Regions from separate parts of the Tatumella terrea genome, predicted to be linked through region 3. Evidence: predicted binding sites of a transcription regulator. Region 3 holds the regulator's gene; each other region holds the start of a gene.
What was found. The regulator PhoB, encoded in region 3, activates phosphate uptake and scavenging genes when phosphate is short. The targets are predictions, from matches to a motif close to CTGTCATAAAACTGNCNNAT.

Region 1 (8,368 bases), on a different contig from region 3:
ATATTTCACCCGGAGTGATATGATTCAACGGATATCCGGAATCATACCCACAACGCTCGCTGCGGCGCGCGGGCCTGACGGCATTCCCCGCCAGACCCGCCACTGTGTCAGCCTATGGCCCCCAGGGCGTCATCTTTCCCCTGGCTCCGCGGTAATAAAAACAGGGTTGCCAGAACATCCACCACATAGATCAGTGCCAGCAGAGTAATCGCCGCCGTGAAAGACCATTCTGAGGCGAGCGAACCAATGACCAATGGCCCCAGGCCCCCGACCGCACGGCCGGCGTTAAATAAGACATTCTGCGCTGTGGCCCGGGCGGCCACCGGATACGTATCAGAGATCAGTGCCCCATACCCGCCAATCATTCCGTTCACGAACATCCCCATGACCGCGCCGGCCAGCAGCATCAGCGTGGGATCGGTGAGCCTGGCATATACCACGACCATGATCACCGCCCCCAGCTGATAGACGATAAAAATTTTCCAGCAGGAAAAGCGGTCGGCCAGCACACCAAATACTCCGATGCCCAGTGTCATACCTATGACGGTGACGGCTGTCCAGATCCCCGACTTTGTCAGCGTGAAACCAAAATTTGCCGAGAGATAACCCGGCATCCAGATCATCAGTCCGTAGTAACCAAAGTTTTGTACGGAGCAAAGAATAAAGATGCCGATGCTGGCTTTTGCCGTCCTGCTATCTTTAAAGAGTAGTTTCAGACGAGACGTAAACGCGAGCGGCGTGGGAGCGACCTCCTGACGGGTAAATGCATCAGGTTCACCTAATCCATGACGGAGAGCGAAAGAAAAAAGTGCCGGAATCAATCCCACCAGAAACATGCCACGCCAGCCAATATGAGGCAGTAGCAATGGCGTCAGCACCGCAGCCATCAGTACACCTGCCTGCCAGCCAATGCCGACCCAGGCCGAAGCGCGGTTACGTTTGCTGGCCGGCCAGACCTCAGCAATAAGCGCCATGCCTATCCCGAACTCACCCCCGAGTCCGACCCCCGCCAGTGTCCGGTAGACCAGTAAATCCGGATAACCTCTGGCGACAGCACATAACCCGGTAAATACCGAGAACATCAGAATAGTGAGTGACAATATTTTTATCCGGCCGAAACGGTCACTCAGATGACCAAACAGGATCCCGCCCAGCACCGCGCCTATCAGAGTCCAGGTCACCAGAGACCCGGCCTGTGAATAATTGAGCGATAACGATAGGCTGATCGCCGGTAACATAAAGCCGAGGATGAGCAGGTCGAACCCATCCATCGCATAACCACTGATCGCCGCAAGCATTGCTTTCGCTGGCGTCACTCTTTTTTTCATACGCACGTGTGTATCCATCTTCAGGGGAGGCATTCAGGTGAGGGAAGTATAAAAAGGATGACGTCGACAAGCTATGGATAGATTAAAAAGACCCCCGCGGCTGCCCGGGCGGACAGCCGCGGGATACGACGGCTTATTCCGGGAGATCATCCCCGGCTAATAACTGGTCCAGCTTGTCACCCCCCAGGTGACGGAAATCCTGACCTTTGACAAAGTAGAAAATGATTTCGCAGATATTCTGGCAACGATCACCAATACGTTCGATAGCCCGGGCACAGAATAGCGCCGTCAGTACGCTCGGGATGGTCCGTGGATCTTCCATCATATAGGTCATCAGCTGGCGGATAATCCCTTCATACTCTTTATCCACTTTTTTATCTTCGCGATAAATCTGTACGGCGGCGTTAAGATCCATACGGGTAAACGCATCCAGCACATCGTGCAGCATCTGTACCGCATGACGACCAAGAGACTCCAGGCTGACCAGCAGCGGCTGGTGATTCTGACCGAATTTCTCCAGCGCCGTACGGCTGATTTTTTCGGCCACATCGCCAATCCGTTCCAGCTCGGAAATTGTCTTAATGATGGCCATCACCATCCGTAAATCGCTGGCCGTCGGCTGACGTTTAGCAATGATCCGGACACAATGATCATCAATATCGACTTCCATCATATTCACTTTCTGGTCGTCATTAATGACCCGTTGTGCCAGTTCACCGTCCATATTTTGCATGGCCGTGATCGCATCGGTCAGTTGCTGTTCAACCAGCCCCCCCATAATCATGACCTGGGTCCGGATATGCTCCAGCTCAGCATTAAACTGCCCGGAAATGTGTTTATTTAAATTCAGACTATCCATGGTGTTCTCCAGTATCGCAATCGCTCTCTGTCACACAGAGGGTGGCAAAGGGTCGGGGCCGCAGAGCCGGGGCTCAGCCATAGCGGCCTGTAATATAGTCTTCCGTCTGTTTCCGGGCCGGTTTCGTAAACAACGTATCGGTATCACTGAATTCGATCAGTTCGCCCATATACATAAAGGCGGTATGGTCAGAACACCGCGCTGCCTGTTGCATATTGTGGGTAACAATCACAACGGTGTAATCCTGTTTTAATTCACTGATCAGCTCTTCGATACGTCCGGTAGAAATCGGATCCAGGGCCGAGCAGGGTTCATCCAGTAACAGAACCTCCGGGCGGATAGCGATACCACGGGCGATACACAGACGTTGCTGCTGTCCCCCGGACAGGCTATAGCCGCTCTGATTCAGCTTATCTTTGGTTTCCGTCCACAATGCAGCTTTGGTCAGCGCCCATTGCACACGCTCGTCCATTTCGGCGCGGGACAGCTTTTCAAATAAACGAACCCCGAACGCGATATTATCGTAGATAGACATCGGGAAAGGCGTCGGTTTCTGAAACACCATACCGACACGGGCACGTAACAGCGCGATATCCTGGCTATTTTCGAGAATATTTTCACCGTCCAGCAGGATTTGTCCTTCGGCACGCTGTTCCGGATAGAGCTGATACATTTTGTTCAGCGTACGCAGCAGCGTTGATTTGCCGCAACCGGAAGGCCCGATAAAGGCAGTCACTTCATTACGTGCAATATCCAGATTAATATTTTTCAGCGCGTGGAACTTACCGTAATGGAAGTTCAGATCACGAACCTGAATTTTTGCTGCCGCTGCATTCATTTGTGCCATATTCATGCTTGGTCTCTCTTATCCCGGCGCCGCCTGAGCCACGCCGTAAAAATTAGTGTTTACGCTTAGAAAAAATGACCCGTGCCACGATGTTCAGCAGTAAGACACACAGGGTAATAATCAGCACGCCCGCCCAGGCCAGACTCTGCCATTGAGAAAAAGGGCTCATCGCAAATTTATAAATGGTCACCGGCAGGTTAGCCAGAGGCTGCATCATGTCGGTGCTCCAGAACTGGTTTGACAGCGCGGTAAACAGTAAGGGCGCTGTTTCGCCGGCAATACGGGCTATCGCCAGCAATACCCCGGTGATAATTCCTGAGACGGAGGCTTTCAGGGTAATGGCCAGGATCATCCGCCACTTCGGCGTCCCCAGGGCGTAAGCGGCCTCACGCATCGTATCCGGCACCAGCTTCATCATGTTTTCTGTGGTACGGATAACAATCGGCACCTGTAACAATGCCAGCGCCAGCACACCCGCCCAGCCGGAGAAATGATGCATCCGGGCAACAACCAGCGTGTAAACAAACAAACCAATCACTATGGAAGGCGCTGACAGCAGGATATCGTTGATAAAACGGATAACCTCTGCCAGCAGTGATTTGCGCCCATATTCGGCCAGATAGATCCCTGCCAGAATCCCCAGCGGGGTACCGATCACCGTCGCCCACAGGATAAGCAGGCCACTGCCAGCCAGCGCATTCGCCAGCCCGCCGCCATCAGTATTCGGCGGAGGCGTCGACTGGGTAAACAGATCCAGCGACAGCCCGCCCACGCCGCGAGACACCGTCGTCCAGAGGATCCATACCAGCCAGAACAGACCAAAAACCATGGTGAGCAGTGAAAAAAAGATCGCTACCTTATTTTTCAGGCTGCGGCGTGACTGCATTTTACGGCGGGATACCGCCAGCGCGGCCCGGGCGCCGGAATCCAACGTCGTCATGAACGGCCTCCTTCACTTTTCGCCAGGCGAAGTATCATCAGTTTGGAAATCGCCAGCACCACAAAAGTAATGAAGAACAGAATCAATCCAAGCTCCATCAATGCGGCCACATGCAAGCCGGAGGAGGCTTCCGCGAACTCATTCGCCAGCGCAGAAGTAATGCTGTTACCCGGCATATAGAGCGAGGCACTGTCCAGCTGGTAGGTATTGCCGATAATAAAGGTAACGGCCATGGTTTCACCCAATGCGCGTCCGAGTCCGAGCATCACTCCCCCGATCACCCCGTTGCGGGTAAACGGCAGTACGATATTCCAGATCACTTCCCAGGTTGTACAGCCGAGTCCATACGCTGACTCTTTCATCATCACCGGGGTTTGTTCGAAGACATCACGCATCACCGAGGCGATGTAAGGGATGATCATAATCGCCAGAATCACCCCCGCCGCCAGGATGCCGATGCCGAACGCAGGCCCTGAGAAGAGCTGGCCGATAAAGGGGACAGAAGACAACAGGTCACCGACCGGCGTCTGAAAATATTCGGCAAACAGAGGGGCAAAAACAAATAATCCCCACATGCCGTAAACAATACTCGGGATCGCCGCCAGTAGCTCGATAGCGGTGCCCAGAGGACGGCGCAACCAGCCCGGGGACAGTTCCGTCAGAAACAGGGCAATACCGAAACTGACCGGTACTGCAATCAGCAGAGCAATTATTGACGTGACCACCGTCCCGTAAATAGGTACCAGCGCACCGAACTGCTCGTTCGGGGCATCCCAGGTTTTATTCCAGAGGAAGGCAAATCCGAATTTGTGGATGCTGGGCCAGGAGGAGATGATCAGGGAAACGATAATACCGCCCAGGAGTAATAACACGACCAGCGCGGCCAGCCTGACCAGTGCGCTGAAGAGAATGTCACCTTGTTTCCCGGGGGCTTTAAATGTCGGCTTTCTTTCCGCCATAAGAGTCTCTGCTTCACTATTAACAGGGCGGCATCAGCCGCCCATGGGGTCACATGAGTTAACGGGATTAAGCCTTACTGGTACAGCGCTTTTCCGTTAGCATCAGTGATATTGGTTTTCCACGCACTACGGATTTCTGCGATAACAGAGGCCGGTAACGTAGCGTAATCCAGGCTTTCTGCGGTTTTATTCCCGTGGTTATAGGCCCAGTCAAAGAATTTTAACACTTCTGACCCTTTAGTGGCGTCAGACTGCTTTTTATAGACCAGGATAAAGGTGGTCGATGAAATCGGCCAGGCATCATCGCCTTTCTGATACGTCAGGTCCTGAGCAAACGTCTGTTTCCAGTCAGCGCCTTTCGCCGCGTTGCTGAAACTCTTCTCTGAAGGCAGAATAGCCTTGCCGTCTGCATCCACCAGTTTGGTATAGGTCAGGTTATTCTGTTTTGCATACGCATACTCAACATAACCAATGGACCCCGGCAGACGCTGGACGAAAGCGGCAACGCCATCATTCCCTTTACCGCCCAGTCCGACCGGCCAGTTGACGGTGTTCCCTTTACCGATTTTATCTTTCCACTCGCTGTTTACTTTGGACAGGAAGCTTGTGAAGACAAACGATGTCCCTGACCCGTCTGCACGGCGAACGACGTTAATATTCGAAGAAGGTAACTGAATGCCCGGGTTCAGTTTCGCGATAGCCGGGTCATTCCATTTTTTGATTTTTCCGAGATAGATATCACCGACAGTTTCACCGTTCAGCGTCAGCTCACCGGATTTAACGCCCGGCAGATTGACCGCCAGAACCACACCCCCGATCACTGTCGGGAACTGGAACAGACCGTGTTTTTGCAGATCAGTATCTGAAAGTGGTGCGTCAGAAGCACCGAAATCAACGGTTCTGGCAATGATTTGATTCACACCACCGGAAGAACCAATCCCCTGATAGTTCACCTGACTACCATTCGCTTTCTGGTAATCTGCAGCCCAGCGGGCATATACCGGGGCCGGAAATGTCCCGCCCGCGCCGGTTAAGTCGGTAGCTGCAAATGCAGAAACAGCGCTCAGAGACAATGTCGCTGCCAGTACCCGGGCAACAGTCTTATGCATCAGTGTCATATTCCCTCCGGGGGAGTGTATTTTCAGGCTCAATGCCAGTTTAAACGGGTTAATCATGCTGCAGGAGGCAAAATAGGACAGTTTAATGACATTAAAATGTCCGAATTATGACAGTTTTATGACAACCCTCCCCTCTTTGACCGGCGCAGGGCTACCGGACGGCACAGCGCCGGCGGCGAAACGAATAAAACGGACACGTCTTCAGGCAGCAACGGTCCCTTTTTTACGGTAACGCACCGCTGATATCAGGGGGTTGGCGGCCCCGGCTCCCGGACGATACGCCCGGCAGGTGTCCTGTAACGCCCTTCGCGCCACCGAAAGAAGGCCCCCCTGACCGCAAACGTCAAACGGCGGTAAATCCGGGGTTGTCACACCTGAATACAAAAAAATGGCGGATGCCCGTCAGCCATCGCCCATCGGGGGTCCGGCGGACGTTACCTGCGTTACCGGTACCGTCTGCTGCTGTAAGAAGGTGAGTAACGCGCGGAACCGGGTATCCTGCAGCTGTGTGGTGATCCTCCTGGCCCGCTGTCTGCCGATACCGGGCAGAGACTGCCAGTCGGTCAAAGAACGATCTGACAGGACGGACAGCGCTTCATTATGTAAACGCACGGCGGCCTGACGGGGAACCGGAACCCCCAGCGCCTGCAGCCAGCGGATCGCCGGCCGTTGGCGGGTCTGACGGAATTGGCGGACAATAGCTGCCGCCCGCTCAGGGCTGAACCCGGCCTGCCTGAGCTGCGCCGGGGTGAACGACATCCATGATAAAAGGTGACTGAATGCCGGTACTGACAGCATCTGTTTCCAGCTGCCACGGCTGATCCCCTGAAGGTCCAGCCCCTGACGACCACTCAGCCCGCTCAGTCTGGAAAGAAATTGCTCACGACACACGGCCGTCAGCCGGAAACAGCTAAACTCATGAAAAGTGGTCTCTGATGGCGGGGATGGATAATGGCGCTCAGCCACCCGCCACACGACCCGGCGGATTGCAGGAACCCCCTGCCCGGCCAGCCCGATAATCACTTCATCCCCGGCAAGAATATCCCTGCGTCGCCAGGTCGCGACACTCCCCGCGCTGACGCGGCTGATGAGTTTATCGTCCAGCATTACCGGCTGCAGAGCCGCAATGACGGACACCTTGCCTGTCCGTCCGACCGTAAAACGGATCTCCCTGACCGCGGTACTGATTTCAGGGGGCGGATATTTCCAGGCCGCTGACCAGAGGTTATGACCGGGCCGCCATTGCGGCGACACCGCAGGAAGGGAATGGATCACAATACCGTCCGTGGTAAAGGGTAATTCGCCGCGAAACCAGCGATCACGCCACAGTTCGACCTCCTCTGCCGTTGCCACTTCCCGGCTCCATATCGCCGTCAGGGGAAATCCCCAGCGCGACAGCTGTGCAAGGCGGGCCGGTAATGAAGGCGGCCCGTCCGGCCAGGCCCAGATAAAGATCCCCAGCCGCTGTCCCTCAGGAAGGGTTTCCTGACTGCGCATCAGTCCCGCAACCCGGGCTCTGTCTCCCAGCCCGCCTTCCACCGCCCGCCGGTGCCGGTGGCGGGGTAAGAAAATCTCCCCCTGCAGGACGATGATTTCCGCCTCTGCCGGGATCGCCGGCGGAACCGAGGTAACCGCTAACGCTCTGGAAAGCCAGGGTTCGCCCTGCATACCATCCCCGCGACTGGTCACGGCAGATAACTTACCGTACCGGTACACCAGCGTGACCGCCACGCCGTCTATTTTAGGTTGTACTATGAGTGATTGTTTACCCTGCATCCAGCGGGAAACTGCCTGCTTATCTTTCAGCTTACGAACGCCGGTATGCGCGATGGGATGCGGCTGGCGCCCACCGGCTGCCCAACGAGGGATAACGCGCGAGGGCGGTAATCCGGCACATGTCTGCCAGGCCAGCAATTTTTCCGACAGCCGGTCATAGTCGCTGTCACTGACCGGTGACAGTCCCTGCCGGTAATAAGCATCATCCCACTGTCTGAGCTGTTGCTGAAGACGGGTCACTTCAGTTAACGCCCGTGCGGCGGTCCATGACGGGCAGTCCGCCGCCATCACTGATAACCCCGTTAACCCGCAAATAATAAGTATGATCCTGAGCACAAGCCCACCTCCGGCTTCTGGTATGCCGCTTTTGGTACGGAGGTGCCACAGAACATCTTGTATTACCGGAGATTTATCACAAAGAAGCCACCGGTTATCCGTCTGCAGACAACGGAGTACCCGGCGGCCCCGCAAATAAATCTGTGGCTAAATGCAAGCAAACGCTGCGCCAGAGCGCCGGGGCGTGTATAATCATGAAAATATT
Region 2 (8,368 bases), on a different contig from region 3:
CGTGCCGGTGAACGAAGCGCAATATAATGACTGCATTCCCGGCACTACCGGGGCTTTACGTATGCAGGGAACGCGCTTTATCAGCTTCACGCCGGGGACGCATTAATCCCCGACCGATCCTTAATGCACTTATTTACCGGGGTAGTTTTTCTTCTGCCAGGAAAGCAGTTCGAATACCCCGAAAAAGAAGATTTTTAGCTGGGTATATCCGCTAAGTGCCGGGGCATCTTTGGTCTGTGTGGCACGCAGCAATACCAGCTGCAGGCCATGCATGACCACCATAAAAAATAATGCCACATCAATGAAATACTTCAGAGGCTTCGGTGCGGGATGAACAATATTCATCAGCAAAAAAAGCCAGACGAAAACCATCAGGATACGTCCGCCAATGACCCACATATTTATTCTCCTTGCCTGTCAGAAACGCAACGTTGATATAGCCGGTAAGCCACCTGCCCTGCGACTTTTTCACGGTGCAGTCGCCAGCTGGCAGGCACCTCAGGGGGCGCATGTTCGGTCTCGCATTCGATATAAATCATGGCTTCTGCGGACAGCCAGCCTTTACTTTCCAGCAGAGTGAGGGTGTCACTCAGCAGGCCCTTACGGAAGGGCGGATCCACGAAGACGATATCGTACGGCTCTCCGGGGCTGTTCAGCCATTGTAATGTATTGCCCTGAACCACATGACCCTGTGTCGTTTTAAGGGTCTGCAGATTGGAGGTTAGCTGTCGGGCGACGGCAGGATCCAGTTCCAGCAATGTGACGTGGCTGGCATAACGGGAGAGGGCTTCAATACCCAGAGCGCCACTGCCTGCAAAACAATCCAGACAACGTGCCTGTGCCATCTCCGGGGCCAGCCAGTTAAACAGTGTCTCCCGAACCCGATCGGTCGTCGGGCGAAGCCCGGCACTGACCCGCACCGGCAGTTTTCTGCCGCGCCATTGTCCGCCAATAATGCGTACCTGTCCGGCACTTGCCGGCCCCCGGGAATGTTTATTCATATTCATCACAACTCTTCATAATTTGTGGCTTAGTTTAGCGGGCACTGGCGTGATAAGAAACGGTAAAAAAGGGTGCTGTAATGCAATGCCTGGAAAATGATAGACTATCAGACCATGCGTTCGCGATACCTGACGGCAGCATAAAACTGGCAGGTATTTGATAAATTAAACAGAAGTCCCGAATATCTCTGTACGGAAGGGGTTCATCTTCCTGGTTCGGGCCGAAAGGAGTGTTGCTGCATAATGGCAAAAGAAAAAAAACGGGGCTTTTTCTCCTGGCTGGGCTTTGGTCGTGATGAAGAGAAAAATGCAGAGCCTGAAGAACAACAAAAAGAAACAGCGGATGTGACCGCTGAACCAGGCGTCCCTGCAGAACCTGAACACGTACCGGACCTCCCGGCAAAGGAAGAGGCAGCCGGGGAGGATGAGAGCACACCGAAACCTGTGGCCGGGGAGCCTGCGGAGGCAACGCTTTCCCTGCCTGAGGCGGTAGACGAGCCCCGGGTGCATGACGCAGCGCCTGATGAGACTAAGGCCGTTCACGAGACAGAACCTGACAGGGCAGAGGTGCCGGAAAGCAAACCGCTGATCTCTGACGCCGATAAAGCGGCACTGTCTGAGCCGGTAGAACCGGAATTACCGGGTACCATTATTGAACAACCGCAGTCGGTAGCGCCGGTCACTCAGAGTATTACCACTCCGGCGATTGAACGCGTGGAAGCCGAACAGCCGACCCCGGAAGCCGCCCCTGACATTCCGCCGGCGACGGAAACTAACGACGGGCAACTCGTTGAACAGCCGGAACTGATCGAAGACGTGCCGGAAACCCCGGCGGAATCGTCTAAGATTAGTCCGGAAGAGAGTGAAGAGACCGTTGCAGAAACAGGCATTATTACCGAGCAGGAACGACCTGCCCGTGAAGGTTTCTTTGCCCGTTTAAAACGCAGTCTGGTCAAAACACGACAGAACCTCGGTACCGGTTTTATCGGGTTGTTCCGCGGAAAAAAAATCGACGACGACCTGTTCGAAGAGCTTGAAGAACAACTACTTATCGCCGACGTTGGCGTTGATACTACCCGTAAAATTATCAGTAACCTCACCGCTCAGGCAAGCCGTAAACAGCTGCGCGATGCTGAAGCGCTGTATGGCATTCTGAAGCAGGAAATGTCTGCTATTCTGGATAAGGTCGAGCAACCGCTGGATATTGAAGGAAAAACACCGTTTGTTATTCTGATGGTCGGTGTCAATGGTGTGGGTAAAACTACCACTATCGGTAAGCTGGCTCGTCAGTATCAGTCGGAAGGAAAATCGGTCATGCTGGCCGCCGGGGATACTTTCCGTGCCGCCGCGGTAGAGCAGCTGGAAGTCTGGGGACAGCGTAACAACATTCCGGTCGTATCCCAGCATACCGGTGCGGATTCAGCATCGGTGATTTTTGATGCCATTCAGGCCGCTAAATCCCGTGGTATTGATGTCCTGATTGCGGATACCGCAGGCCGGTTACAGAATAAATCGCACCTGATGGAAGAGCTGAAAAAGATCACTCGTGTGATGAGTAAACTGGATGACAGTGCTCCGCATGAAGTGATGCTGACCATTGATGCCAGCACAGGGCAGAACGCCGTCAGCCAGACTAAGTTATTCCATGAAGCGGTAGGCCTGACCGGTATTACACTGACTAAGCTGGACGGTACAGCGAAAGGGGGAGTGATCTTCTCTGTGGCAGACCAGTTCGGTATTCCTATCCGATTCATCGGTGTCGGAGAAAGCATCGATGATTTACGGCCATTTAAGGCCGGCGATTTTATAGAGGCATTGTTTGCCCGAGAGGACTAATTTGGATGATTCGCTTTGAAGAGGTCAGTAAAGCATATCTGGGAGGACGCCAGGCGCTTCAGGGCGTAGATTTTCATCTGCGTCAGGGAGAAATGGCGTTTCTGACCGGTCATTCCGGGGCAGGTAAGAGTACCTTACTCAAGCTTATCTGCGGGATCGAGCGCCCCAGTGCCGGACAAATCTGGTTTAGCGGACATAATATAACGCGTTTACGCAACAGCGAGGTGCCGTTTCTGCGCCGTCAGATTGGCATGATCTTCCAGGATCACCATCTGCTAATGGACAGAACCGTGTATGACAACATTGCTATCCCGTTAATTATCTCCGGTGCCAGCGGTGAAGATATTCGCCGCAGGGTCTCTGCGGCTCTGGATAAAGTTGGCCTGCTTGATAAAGCGAAGAGTTTCCCGATTCAGCTCTCCGGGGGTGAACAACAACGTGTCGGTATTGCCAGAGCCGTTGTCAATAAACCGGCATTATTGCTGGCGGATGAACCGACCGGTAACCTCGATCACGCATTATCGGAAGATATACTGCGCTTATTTGAAGAATTTAATCGCGTCGGTGTCACTGTCCTGATGGCAACTCATGATATGTCTCTTATTTCCCGTAGGAATTATCGTGTTATGACCCTCAGTCAGGGACGATTACATGGGGGAGTGGCATGAAGTTTGGCAAGGGTAATCAGGTAAACCGCCGGGTTAAAAAAGCACCGGCCGCGGCCGCCCGGCCCCGGGCGAAGCCAAAACCTAAACGGGTGTCGAAAGAGAAAGCACTGCGCGGTGGCTGGCAGGAACAATGGCACTATGCCTGGCGCGGAATGTTGTCCGATATGTTACGCCAGCCATTGGCCACCCTGTTGACGGTCACGGTTATTGCTATCTCACTGACGCTGCCGAGTGTGTGTTATATCGTGTGGAAGAACGTCGACCAGGCGGCGAACGAATGGTACCCGGCGCCGCAGCTGACGGTCTATTTGTCGAAAACACTGGATGATGATGCTGCGCAGAATGTGATTAATCAGCTGAAACAGACCGACGGTGTGGAACATGTTGATTATCTGAGTCGCGAAGAAGCCCTGAACGAGTTCCGTAACTGGTCCGGATTCGGCGGCGCAATGGATATGCTGGAGCAGAACCCCCTGCCGGCGGTGGCGATCATTACGCCAAAACTCAACTTCCAGAATTCAGACACCATGAATACATTGCGTGATCGGGTGGCGAAAGTGAGTGGTATTGACCAGGTACGTATGGATGATAGCTGGTTTGCCAGATTATCCGCCTTAACGGGTCTGGTCGGTCAGGTGGCACTGATGATTGGGTTACTGATGGTGGTGGCGGTGTTCCTCGTCATCGGTAATAGCGTCAGGCTCAGTATCTTTGCCCGCAGAGATACCATCAACGTACAGAAACTTCTCGGTGCGACGGATGGTTTTATCTTACGACCCTTTGTTTATGGCGGTGCCATGCTGGGCTTGTCCGGCGCCGTTGTTTCGCTGATCCTCTCCGAGATCCTGGTGTTCCGCCTTGAATCGGTTGTGTCTCATGTGGCGAGTGTCTTCAGTACGTCCTTTGATTTGAAAGGATTTTCATTCGACGAGGCCCTGCTGCTGCTGCTGGTGTCGGCCATTGTCGGCTGGATTGCCGCCTGGCTTGCGACGGCACAACATTTACGCCGTTTTACACCCCAGTAATCCGGAGAAATGTTTTTTTGCTATACTTATCCTCTGTTGCCATGTGTCGGGGAGCAGAGGATAATTTCCCCGCTGTACCTCCGGTGTCCCGTCAGAACTATTCACATTAAAGAATGAACCTGTGGATAACTTTAGTGTCTTACTGATTAATAGCACGCATTGCTTTCGATCTTTAGACATGGCTGACATAATAAAGACGCCGGTTGTGGTAAGGATCAGGCAATATTTTTCAATAATTCTGAGAGGGTTTGAATGACCAAAGAAATGCATGCTTTAGCTATTGCTCCTCTGGGTAATCTGGATGCATATATCCGGGCCGCGAACGGCTGCCCGATGCTGACAGCCGACGAGGAAAAAGCGCTGGCTGAACGGCTGCATTACCAGGGCGATCTGGATGCAGCGAAAAAGCTGATCCTGTCACATCTGCGCTTTGTGGTTCATATTGCTCGTAATTATGCAGGTTATGGCCTGCCTCAGGCGGATCTTATTCAGGAAGGTAATATCGGCCTGATGAAAGCGGTACGCCGTTTTAATCCGGAAGTGGGTGTGCGTCTGGTTTCCTTCGCAGTCCACTGGATCAAAGCAGAAATCCACGAATACGTGCTGCGCAACTGGCGTATCGTGAAAGTGGCCACCACGAAAGCTCAGCGTAAACTGTTCTTTAACCTGCGTAAGACTAAACAGCGCCTCGGCTGGTTTAATCAGGATGAAGTCGAAATGGTTGCCCGTGAACTGGGCGTCAGCAGCAAAGATGTCCGTGAAATGGAATCACGGATGGCTGCCCAGGATATGACATTTGATCCGACGCCGGATGACGAAAGCAGCGAAGGGAAATCGATGGCCCCTATGCTGTATCTGCAGGATAAAGCGTCTGACTTTGCTGACGGCATTGAAGAAGATAACTGGGAAGCGCATGCGGCTGATAAGTTGAGCGATGCGATGCAGGGTCTGGATGAGCGTAGCCAGAATATCATCCGTGCCCGCTGGCTGGATGAAGACAGCAAAACAACGTTGCAGGAACTGGCCGATCAGTATGGTGTTTCCGCAGAGCGTGTTCGCCAGCTGGAAAAGAATGCCATGAAAAAATTGCGGGTGGCTATCGAAGCCTGATCCGGATAATTTTACAGAAGGGTGGCCTGGTGGCCGCCCTTTTTTATTGTCTGGTAGCCGGGGCAGCGCAATTGATCGAGCCTGATGTTTAACAGATTCCCCGTTCTGCCGGGAGTCCTGTCATTCTTTAGTCATATAACTGACATCTTTAATTAATTTTTCTGTCATTTTCCCGTGTCATTTTAGCTCGCGAATCTCTTAGCGGACAGTTAATGCCACAGGATAAAACTATGTCAGCAATAAAAATACGTCACTATGCAGCAGGGTTGTTACTGGCCTCCGGCCTGAGTAGTAATGCATTTGCAGTCACTGAAATACCTTTCTGGCACTCCATGGACGGCGGGCTGGGGACAGAAGTCAACTCCCTGGCTCAGCGTTTTAACCAGCAACATCCTGACTATAAAATTGTCCCTGTCTATAAAGGGAATTATGAACAAAGTCTGGCGGCAGGCATTGCGGCCGTGCGTGGCGGAAATGCGCCGGCCATATTACAGGTGTATGAAGTCGGCACCGCAACCATGATGGCCTCCCACGCCATTAAACCGGTTTATCAGGTGTTCAAAGATGCCGGGATCCCGTTTGACGAAAAGCAGTTTGTACCGACCATTGCCGGCTATTATTCCGAGGCGAAAACCGGGCAACTCCTCTCGGAACCGTTCAACAGTTCAACCCCGGTGCTCTATTACAACAAAGATGCTTTCAAAAAAGCGGGTCTGGATCCTGAAAAGCCGCCGGTGACCTGGCAGGAACTGGAAACAGATGCAGCGGCATTACGTAAGTCCGGAATGAATTGTGGCTATGCGAGTGGATGGCAGGGCTGGATCCAGCTTGAAGAGTTCAGCGCCTGGCACGGTCTGCCTTTCGCTACAGAGAATAATGGCTTTGATGGCACCGACGCAAAACTGGTGTTTAACGGACCGGAGCAGATCCGTCATATTGAAATGCTGGAACAGATGAATAAAGCCGGGACGTTCACCTATTACGGTCGTAAGGATGAATCTACCGCGAAATTCTATAGTGGTGAATGTGGTATGACGACCGCTTCGTCTGCCTCTCTGGCCGATATTCGCCAGTACGCCAAATTTAACTTTGGTGTCGGCATGCTGCCTTACGATGCAACAGACAAAAAAGCCCCGCAGAATGCCATGATCGGCGGAGCCAGCCTGTGGGTGATGCGCGGTCAGAGCGCTCAGACGTATAAGGGCGTGGCCGAATTCATGAAGTTCCTGGCCGAGCCTGCGATTGCGGCAGAATGGCATCAGAAAACCGGTTATCTGCCCGCCACAGAGGCGGCTTATGACCTGACCCGCCAGCAGGGATTCTATAAACAGAATCCGGGCGAAGATATTGCCATGAAACAGATGCTGAATAAGCCGCCTCTGCCTTTCACTAAAGGCTTACGTCTTGGCAATATGCCGCAAATCCGTACGGTCATTGATGAAGAGCTGGAAAGCGTCTGGACGGGCAAAGAAACCCCGAAAGTTGCGCTGGATAACGCGGTTAAACGTGGAAATCTGCTGCTGGAACGTTTCCGCCAGCAGGTTCAGTAACCCCGGTATCAGCGATACCCTCTCAGGCCTCACCGTCAGGCGGGCCCGGGAGGGTAGCTTTTATCGTCTTACCGCCTGAGGTCTTCGATTATGTCATCTTCCCGCCCCGTATTTCATCAGCGCGTTCTGCCTTACCTGTTGCTGCTGCCACAGCTGGCGGTCACGCTGATTTTCTTCATCTGGCCGGCCAGTGAAGCGCTATGGTATTCACTTGAAAATCTGGATCCCTTCGGATTTTCTTCCCGCTTTGTCGGGCTTGAAAACTTTTATGAACTGTTCCGGGATCCGTATTACCTGGACTCCTTCCGTACGACGATCATTTTCAGCGGTCTGGTGACGGGGATAGGCCTGGTCATTTCACTGCTATTTGCAGCGCTGGTAGATCATGTTCTGCGCCTGAAGAAGTTTTATCAGATGTTACTGCTGCTGCCCTATGCCGTCTCGCCGGCGATAGCGGCCGTACTCTGGATGTTCCTGTTTAACCCCGGCATGGGGGTGCTAAGCCATGCGCTGCAATGGATGGGCTATAACTGGAATCATGCACAAAATAGTGGTCAGGCGATGGTTCTGGTTGTCCTGGCATCAGTCTGGCAGCAGTTAAGCTATAACTTTCTGTTTTTCTTCGCAGCATTACAGGCGATTCCCCGTTCTTTAGTCGAAGCCGCAGCGCTGGACGGCGCCGGGCCGGTACGCCGGTTTATCAATCTTTCTTTGCCATTGATCACCCCGGTAAGTTTCTTCCTGCTGGTCGTCAATCTGGTCTATGCCTTCTTTGATACTTTCCCGGTGATTGATGCGGCGACCCAGGGCGGTCCGGTGCAGTCCACCACGACCCTGATTTATAAAATTTATCGTGAAGGTTTCACGGGGCTGGACCTGAGTGCCTCGGCGGCTCAGTCGGTGGTGTTAATGGTGATTGTCATTCTGCTGACGGTCGTTCAGTTCCGGTATATTGAACGTAAGGTGCGCTACCAATGATAGAAAATCGTCGTGGTCTCGATATCTTCAGTCACATCATGTTATGGCTGGGTATTCTGACCATTCTGTTCCCTGTTTATATCGCGGTGGTTGCTGCCAGCCTGGATAACCATGAGGTCTTCCAATCCCCGATATCGTTGCTGCCCGGCAGCCATCTCTGGCAAAACATTCACACCATCTGGACGCAGGGCGTCAGTTCC
Region 3 (8,368 bases):
GTTCGGTGTAGCGCAGCTTATCCTGAAGTTTATCCGCAACAATCACGTTATCCGCACAGCGTGCCAGTTCTGCCCGCGGGGGCTGCAGTTTACCGTCCGGCTGGTTGCGGGCACGGTTCTGGCTCCAGAACGCCCGCCAGGCTTCGCCGCGAATTTCAAATTCGACTTCGGCAAGGCAGTCGCTGCAACCGCGGCTCATCAGTGCATTCTGCGACTGACTGATATTCGGCAGTCTTGGGGTCTGGTGATAGAGTGCCAGGCAGATAGCATCGAGCAGGGTAGTTTTCCCCGCCCCGGTATCTCCGGTGATGGCAAACAGTCCGTTACCGGCAAAGGGTTCACGCCGGAAATCAATAAACCATTCCCCACGCAGGGCATTCAGGTTTTTAAACCGCAATGTCAGTATTTTCATTCACTCTCCGTGCCGGTATCCCGGACCTGTTCCAGGGTCTGAAGAAACAGCGTCAGGAGTCGCTGCTGTTCTTCTTCCGGTAACGCTTCTTCACGACTCAGACGACGCAGAAACACCTCTTCAGCGGTCAGCTCGCTCAGGGTTTCATTATTTTCGCAGTCGATACCGCGGGCCGCGCCCGTCCGGCTGCGTCGTAACAGCAGGACTTCCGCCGGGCGGCCTTCCGTCAGTGTTTCTATCCGTTGCTGCAGGTCACTGAGGTACTCCTGCTGCGTGACTTCGATATCCAGCCAGACCGGGGTGCCGTCTGCCAGCGGCGTCAGTGACGCCAGTTGCTGTTCGATGTCTGCCAGTGACCCTTTCAGCGTTTTCAGTGGCTGAACGCAGGGCACGGGTAACGGGGTGATGACCGGGGCGGATTGCGGGCTGAACTCCACCAGACATACGCTCTTCTCCGTGGCGGACTCATCAAAACTGAGTGCGATGGGTGAGCCGCTGTAACGGATATGGGGCTGACCGCCGACCTGTTGCGGACGGTGGATATGGCCTAAAGCGATATAATCCGCGGGCGGAAAGGCGGAAGCCGGGAAAGCATCCAGGGTACCGATATAAATATCACGCACCGAATCGCTTTTACTGACCCCCAGGGCCGTCAGGTGCCCGGTCGCGATGATCGGCAGCGCCGGAGACCCCAGGGTTTCGCGCAGCCGCAGGGCGGCCTGATAACAGTGCCGGTAATGGCCGGCAATCGCCTGCAGCAGATTTTGCTGTTTTTGCTGACTGTCCAGACCGGCCTGACTGAGCTGGATATCACGCGGACGTAAATACGGGATCGCACAGACAATGGCGGCAGGGCGATCCTGAGCATCGTTCAGAACCACCAGTTGATCATCGACGTCAGGGCTGGCGCTGGCGATCACCCGTGTATTCAGACAGGCCAGCAGTGCCCGTGACTCGTTCAGCACCGCCACTGAATCATGATTACCGGCCAGGATCACCAACTGGCATCCGGTTTTTTGCAGCTCAACAATAAACTGGTTATACATCTCCCTGGCATAACTGGGCGGGGATCCGGTATCAAAAATATCTCCGGCTACTATCAGGGCATTAACCTGATGCAGAGTGATCTGCGAGAGAAGCCAGTCAAGGAAAGCCTGATGTTCCTTCGCCCGGCTCCGGGAATAAAAAAACTGGCCCAGGTGCCAGTCCGAGGTATGGATAATTTTCATAATGCTCCCGAGAGTGCCTGCTGCCCGCAGTATACCTGCAGACGGTGCAGGGATAAAAAAGTATCTTTCTGCGGGTGTCAGGCGGGGTCGTCAGTAAAGATATCCCTGACATTCCTTCATAAATCTGTCATAAAACTGTCTCATAATGTGCCGCGTATACCGGAAGAATCCGGAAATATCCTCTGGAGAAACAATGGCTAAACGCATTCTTGTCGTGGAAGATGAAGCTCCAATCCGTGAAATGTTATGTTTTGTGCTGGAGCAGAATGGTTACCATCCCATCGAGGCTGAAGATTATGACAGCGCGGTGAAGCATCTGATTGAACCCTGGCCCGATCTGATCCTGCTTGACTGGATGCTGCCGGGAGGCACGGGTGTTCAGCTGATCAAATATATGAAAAAAGAAGCGATGACCCGGGATATCCCGGTCGTGATGCTGACAGCGCGTGGGGAAGAAGAAGATCGGGTGCGCGGTCTGGATGCGGGAGCTGATGACTATATTACCAAGCCCTTTTCTCCCCGGGAACTGATTGCCAGGATCAAGGCCGTGATCCGTCGTATCTCACCGATGGCCGATGATGAACTCATCGATATTCAGGGCCTGACCTTAGACCCGACCTCCCACCGGGTGATGGCCGGCGAAACCCCGCTGGATATGGGGCCAACCGAATATAAACTCCTGCATTTCTTTATGACCCATCCTGAGCGTGTTTACAGTCGCGAGCAATTACTGAATCATGTCTGGGGAACCAACGTCTACGTGGAAGACAGAACAGTGGATGTGCATATCCGCCGTTTACGTAAAGCGCTTGAAGTCAGTGGTTATGAACGTATGGTTCAGACTGTCCGGGGCACCGGTTACCGGTTTTCTGCCCGTTTCTGATAGGAGTGTGACTTTTGCTGGACAAACTTTCGTGGCGTACCTTGCTGTCAGAATTTCTGCTGGTCTGCCTCGCCGGGGGGATTGCCGGGCTGGTGAGTGGTCATCCGGGCTTGTGTCTGTTTCTGGCGGTTGCTTTATTACTGTTCTGGCATTTTTTCCAACTGATGCGGCTGTCCCACTGGTTATGGGTGGATAAAAGTATGACCCCGCCGACCGGCAAGGGGAGCTGGGAACCGTTATTTCACGGTCTGTACCTTATGCAGGCGCGCAACCGGCATCGGCGTCGTGAACTGAGAAGCCTGATCAAACGTTTCCGCAGTGGGGCCGAGTCGCTGCCGGATGCGTTAGTGCTGACTACCGAAGAGGGGAATATCTTCTGGTGCAACGGTCTGGCTCAGCAATATCTGGGACTGCGCTGGCCGGAGGATAACGGGCAAAATATCCTGAATTTACTGCGTTACCCCGAATTCAGCCGCTATTTACAGACCGCCGATTTCGATAAACCACTGACGCAATTACTGAATAATGGTCATCATATGGAGTTCAGAATTGTACCTTATACCGAAGGCCAATGGATGATCAGCGCGCGGGATATGACACAGATGCGTCAGCTGGAAAATATGCGCAGCCACTTTTTTGCCAATGTCAGCCATGAATTACGTACCCCGTTGACGGTTATCCAGGGGTATCTGGAGATGATGGAAGACGACCAGATGAATGCGCCGTTGCGGATGAAAGCGGTAGGCACCATGCAGGAACAGTCACGGCGAATGGAAGGGCTTATCCGACAGCTTATGACCCTGACCCGGATAGAAGCCGCCCCGGCCATGAATACCCGGGAGATTGTCGATGTTCCGGGGATGCTGTCGATGCTGCAACAGGAAGCTGACAGTCTGAAGCATCCGGGACAGGTGGTCAGTTTCTCGGTGGACAGCGATCTGCGGGTATCCGGCAATGATGAACAGTTGCGCAGTGCGATCTCTAACCTGGTTTACAATGCGCTCAGCCACACGCCTGAAAATACACGTATTGATATCGCCTGGCAGCGGGACGCACAGGGGGCTCTCTTCTCAGTGACCGATAACGGTCCGGGGATTGCCGCCGAGCATATTCCTCATCTGACCGAACGCTTTTACCGGGTGGATAAGGCCCGCTCCCGGCAAACCGGCGGCAGCGGCCTGGGCCTGGCGATAGTCAAGCATGCGCTGGGGCATCACGGCAGCCGGCTGTCGGTCACCAGCATCCCCGGAAAAGCCACCTGTTTCAGTTTTCAGCTTCCCTCGCGGCTGATTGTCGCTAAAGAGAACGCTGCGGAGACACTCACCTCCTGAAGTCTTTCCAGGGGCGCAGTGTCTGTGCCCCGTTCCTTCCGGCAAGGCCGTTCCCGCGGATAATGAAGTTTCCTGAAGTCAATAATGAGAAAAATTCATCTATACTGAAATTTCATCAGTTGATGAGGAATTTTCCTCATGTCATGCTACAGAAAGACATTTAGCCGTCCGGATGGCTTTTTATGACCAGTCGCCGGAACGATAGCGGACCCGGAGAATAATAATGCAAAGAGAACACGCCCCATTTCGTGCAGAAACTGTAGGTAGCTTTTTACGTCCTGCCTCCATTAAACAGGCTCGTTCAGAATTTGCTAACGGCACGCTGAGCGCAGAAGAACTCAGAAAAATTGAAGATGCCGCTATCCTGGATGTGGTAGAGAAACAACGCGCAGCCGGATTACAGGTCGTTACCGACGGTGAATTTCGTCGTGCCTGGTGGCATTTTGACTTTTTTGAAGGACTGGAAGGGGTGGAGCCTTTCGAAGCGGCTCACGGTATCCGTTTTAACGGGGTAGAAACCAAAGCCCGTGGGGTGCGTGTGACCGGCAAACTGGGATTCAAAGACCACCCGATGCTGGAAGATTTCCGTTACCTGCAGAGTATTGCCGGTGATGCCGTGGCTAAAATGACCATCCCCAGCCCGAGCGTGCTGCATTTCCGTGGCGGACGGGAATATATCGATGAAACGGTCTACCCGGATCTGAATGACTATTTTGATGATCTGGCCGCCACATGGCGCGAGGCTATCCACGCCTTCTATCAGGCCGGATGCCGTTATCTGCAGCTCGATGATACGGTCTGGGCCTATTTATGTTCCGAAGACCAGAAAGCGCAGGTCAGGGCCCGTGGTGATAATCCGGATACGCTGGCAGAAACTTATGCCAGAGTCCTGAACCAGGCGCTGATCGGTAAACCGTCTGATCTCACCGTCGGCTTACATGTGTGTCGCGGAAATTTCCGTTCTACCTGGATTTCCGAAGGGGGCTACGAGCCGGTGGCCGAAATTTTATTTGGTCAGGTGAATGTCGATGCCTTCTTCCTGGAATATGACAATGAGCGTTCCGGAGGCTTTGAACCGCTGCGTTTTATCCGCCCCGGACATCAACAGGCGGTGCTGGGTCTGATCACGACTAAAAACGGGACGCCGGAGGATCCTGCACAGGTGAAAGCCCGCATTGCAGAAGCCTCGGAGTTCCTCAGCCCGGAACAGCTCTGTCTGAGCCCGCAGTGTGGTTTTGCCTCGACCGAGGAAGGGAATAGTATTACCGAAGACGAACAATGGCAGAAGATCCGCAGTGTGGTCGCGATTGCCGGAGAAGTCTGGTAACGATGGCCTGACCCTGTCAGAAAAGGCGCGGATCCCGCGCCTTTTCGTTGTCCGTCATATGAAAAATGTATATATCCTTATGCTCCGGACAAATAATAAACACATCATCCCCGCCTGCCTGCAGCAAACACCCTCATATCCACTGCTTTTCAGAATAAATATGACATATCCTACTGGTTTGACGATCCGTTATTGCCTTTCTTCCCTATAAAAGTTTTACTTATGACCGTTATCATCAAATCCTCTGGTGAAAAATAATAAACCGAATATTTCGCTGTTTTCAGTCCGGCGCCCGGCAGGGTGTCAGTATCGGGTGAAAAATTATTCGTGGATGGATGATAACCAAACCCAACTTCCTGCTTCTGTCAGCACATGATGTGCAGAGTGATTTATGACTAAACGTTTAACTACTAAAGATATCCTTGCGCTGGGCTTTATGACTTTTGCCCTGTTTGTCGGCGCCGGCAATATAATCTTCCCGCCGATGGTGGGTGTTCAGGCCGGGGAACATGTCTGGACGGCGGCCGGTGGCTTCCTGATCACCGCGGTCGGACTTCCGGTGCTGACGGTGATTGCCCTGGCACGCGTCGGGGGTGGCATTGATGCCCTCAGCTCGCCCATCGGTAAAGCGGCGGGGCTGGTGCTGGCGACAGTCTGTTACCTGGCCGTCGGTCCGCTGTTTGCGACCCCGCGTACCGCCACCGTTTCCTTTGAAATTGGCATTGCGCCACTGGCCGGCGAAGGGGCGATGCCCTTATTCATCTACAGCCTGATCTATTTTGCGCTGGTCATTCTGATTTCCCTCTATCCGGGTAAACTGCTGGACACGGTAGGGCATTTCCTGGCGCCGCTGAAAATTGTGGCACTGGCTATCCTCGGCGTTGCGGCATTACTCTGGCCGGCGGGCGCTGAGATTCCGGCGGTAGATGTTTATCAGACGGCAGCATTTTCGAACGGCTTTGTTAACGGTTATCTGACCATGGACACCCTCGGTGCGCTGGTCTTCGGGATTGTTATCGTCAATGCGGCACGTTCACGCGGCATTGAAGACTCCGGACTGTTGACCCGCTATACCATGCTGGCAGGAATTATTGCCGGTATCGGTCTGACGCTGGTTTATCTGGCGCTGTTCCGCCTCGGGTCCGGCAGTGGTCAGCTGGTACCGGCCGGTGCTAACGGTGCGACTATCCTGCATGCGTATGTACAACATACTTTCGGCGGGGCAGGCAGCCTGTTCCTCGGTGCGTTGATCTTTGTTGCCTGTATGGTGACGGCGGTCGGACTGACCTGTGCCTGTGCTGAGTTTTTTGCACAGCTGCTGCCACTTTCCTACCGTGCACTGGTATTCATTCTGGGCGGCTTTTCGATGCTGGTCTCCAACCTGGGACTGAGCCATCTGATCCAGTTATCCATTCCGGTACTGACCGCCATTTACCCGCCGTGTATTGTGCTGGTGGTATTGAGCTTTACCCTGCGCTGGTGGAACCGCAGCACGCGGATTATTGCGCCGGCCATGCTGGTCAGCCTGTTTTTCGGGGCAATAGATGCGATTAAAGGCAGCGAATTTAAAGACTTGTTACCGGGATTCTGTCAGAATCTGCCGCTGGCCGATCAGGGATTGTCATGGCTGCCACCGACATTGGTGATTCTGGTGGTCTCTATGGTCATTGACCGGATAAAAGGGAGCCATCCGGTAGAAGTACGTCAGTAAACCGGAATACTGAAGTATAAACCACGGGCCTGCCCGTGGTTTTCTTTTTTACAGGTACAGGTCGTTATGCAAAAAACAAATACACTGCGTCGGGGGCTCAGCACCAGACATATCAGGTTTATGGCTTTGGGTTCCGCTATCGGGACCGGATTATTTTATGGCTCGGCGGATGCTATCCGCATGGCGGGACCGAGTGTTCTGCTGGCCTACATTATTGGCGGGGCTGTCGCCTATATTATTATGCGCGCGCTGGGTGAAATGTCGGTGAATAATCCGAATGCCGGCTCGTTTTCCCGTTATGCCAGAGACTACCTTGGCCCGATGGCAGGGTATATTACGGGCTGGACCTACTGCTTTGAAATCCTGATCGTGGCCATTGCCGATGTGACTGCCTTCGGGGTGTATATGGGCGTCTGGTTCCCGGATGTACCTCACTGGATATGGGTGCTCAGTGTGGTGCTGATCATCGGTGCCATCAATATGATGAGCGTCAAAGTGTTCGGTGAGCTTGAGTTCTGGTTCTCGTTCTTTAAAGTCGCCACCATTGTATTGATGATTCTGGCTGGCCTGGGGATCATTATCTGGGGTATTGGTAACGGCGGTCATCCGACCGGTATCAGTAATCTGTGGAGCCATGGCGGATTTTTTGCGCACGGGCTGACCGGAATGCTGCTGTCCCTGCAGATGGTGATGTTTGCGTACGGCGGAATTGAGATTATCGGCATTACCGCCGGTGAAGCGGACAAACCGGAAAACACCATCCCGAAAGCCATCAACTCCGTTCCGTGGCGTATTCTGGTGTTCTACGTGGGTACGCTGTTTGTCATTATGTCCATCTATCCCTGGGACCAGGTGGGGACCAATGGCAGCCCGTTTGTGCTGACCTTCCAGCATCTGGGCGTCGCCGCCGCCGCCGCGGTACTGAACTTTGTAGTGATCACCGCCTCGTTATCGGCGATTAACAGCGATATTTTTGGGGTCGGTCGTATGCTGCATGGCATGGCTGAACAGGGCGATGCACCTAAGATGTTCACCGCTGTCTCCAAACGCGGTACCCCGTGGCTGACCGTGGTGGTGATGATGGTCGCGCTGCTGATTGCCGTCTTGCTGAACTACCTGATGCCGGAAAAAGTTTTCCTGGTCATTGCCTCGCTGGCGACCTTTGCCACGGTCTGGGTCTGGATCATGATTTTACTGGCGCAGATTGGTTTCCGCAGGAAACTGGGTGCGGAAGGACGCCACCAGATCAGGTTCCCGCTACCGGGTGGCTCAGTGATGTCGGTTATCGGGATCCTGTTCCTGGTCTTTATCATCGCGCTGATCGGTTACTTCCCGGATACACGGTTGTCACTCTATGCCGGAGCGATTTGGGTGGTGTTACTGCTGGTAAGTTACCGTCTGTTTAAAAAGAAAAGTCATACCTCTTCACAAGGCTAATCTGCCCGCCGGACCGGGTTTCACCGGTCCGGCCATCG

Region 1: the regulator PhoB is predicted to act here: its motif matches at 6,157-6,176, upstream of pstS (phosphate ABC transporter substrate-binding protein PstS).
Region 2: the regulator PhoB is predicted to act here: its motif matches at 5,769-5,788, upstream of ugpB (sn-glycerol-3-phosphate ABC transporter substrate-binding protein UgpB).

What each region holds. Positions count from the first base shown of each region.
Region 1 is NZ_BAAAFX010000011.1:90,712-99,079, reverse strand. Features, by position in the region: gene ABD035_RS07115 (MFS transporter) at 108-1,328, opposite strand; gene phoU (phosphate signaling complex protein PhoU) at 1,462-2,187, opposite strand; gene pstB (phosphate ABC transporter ATP-binding protein PstB) at 2,261-3,034, opposite strand; gene pstA (phosphate ABC transporter permease PstA) at 3,087-3,974, opposite strand; gene pstC (phosphate ABC transporter permease PstC) at 3,971-4,933, opposite strand; gene pstS (phosphate ABC transporter substrate-binding protein PstS) at 5,008-6,051, opposite strand; gene ligB (NAD-dependent DNA ligase LigB) at 6,454-8,163, opposite strand.
Region 2 is NZ_BAAAFX010000011.1:135,364-143,731, forward strand. Features, by position in the region: gene ABD035_RS07310 (DUF2500 domain-containing protein) at 1-106, shown strand, start outside; gene ABD035_RS07315 (DUF1145 family protein) at 130-399, opposite strand; gene rsmD (16S rRNA (guanine(966)-N(2))-methyltransferase) at 402-1,001, opposite strand; gene ftsY (signal recognition particle-docking protein FtsY) at 1,245-2,837, shown strand; gene ftsE (cell division ATP-binding protein FtsE) at 2,843-3,505, shown strand; gene ftsX (permease-like cell division protein FtsX) at 3,502-4,530, shown strand; gene rpoH (RNA polymerase sigma factor RpoH) at 4,783-5,640, shown strand; gene ugpB (sn-glycerol-3-phosphate ABC transporter substrate-binding protein UgpB) at 5,871-7,190, shown strand; gene ugpA (sn-glycerol-3-phosphate ABC transporter permease UgpA) at 7,281-8,168, shown strand; gene ugpE (sn-glycerol-3-phosphate ABC transporter permease UgpE) at 8,165-8,368, shown strand, end outside.
Region 3 is NZ_BAAAFX010000013.1:414,764-423,131, forward strand. Features, by position in the region: gene ABD035_RS10050 (SbcC/MukB-like Walker B domain-containing protein) at 1-412, opposite strand, end outside; gene sbcD (exonuclease subunit SbcD) at 409-1,641, opposite strand; gene phoB (phosphate response regulator transcription factor PhoB) at 1,835-2,524, shown strand; gene phoR (phosphate regulon sensor histidine kinase PhoR) at 2,539-3,855, shown strand; gene ABD035_RS10070 (cobalamin-independent methionine synthase II family protein) at 4,079-5,182, shown strand; gene brnQ (branched-chain amino acid transport system II carrier protein) at 5,574-6,893, shown strand; gene proY (proline-specific permease ProY) at 6,960-8,330, shown strand.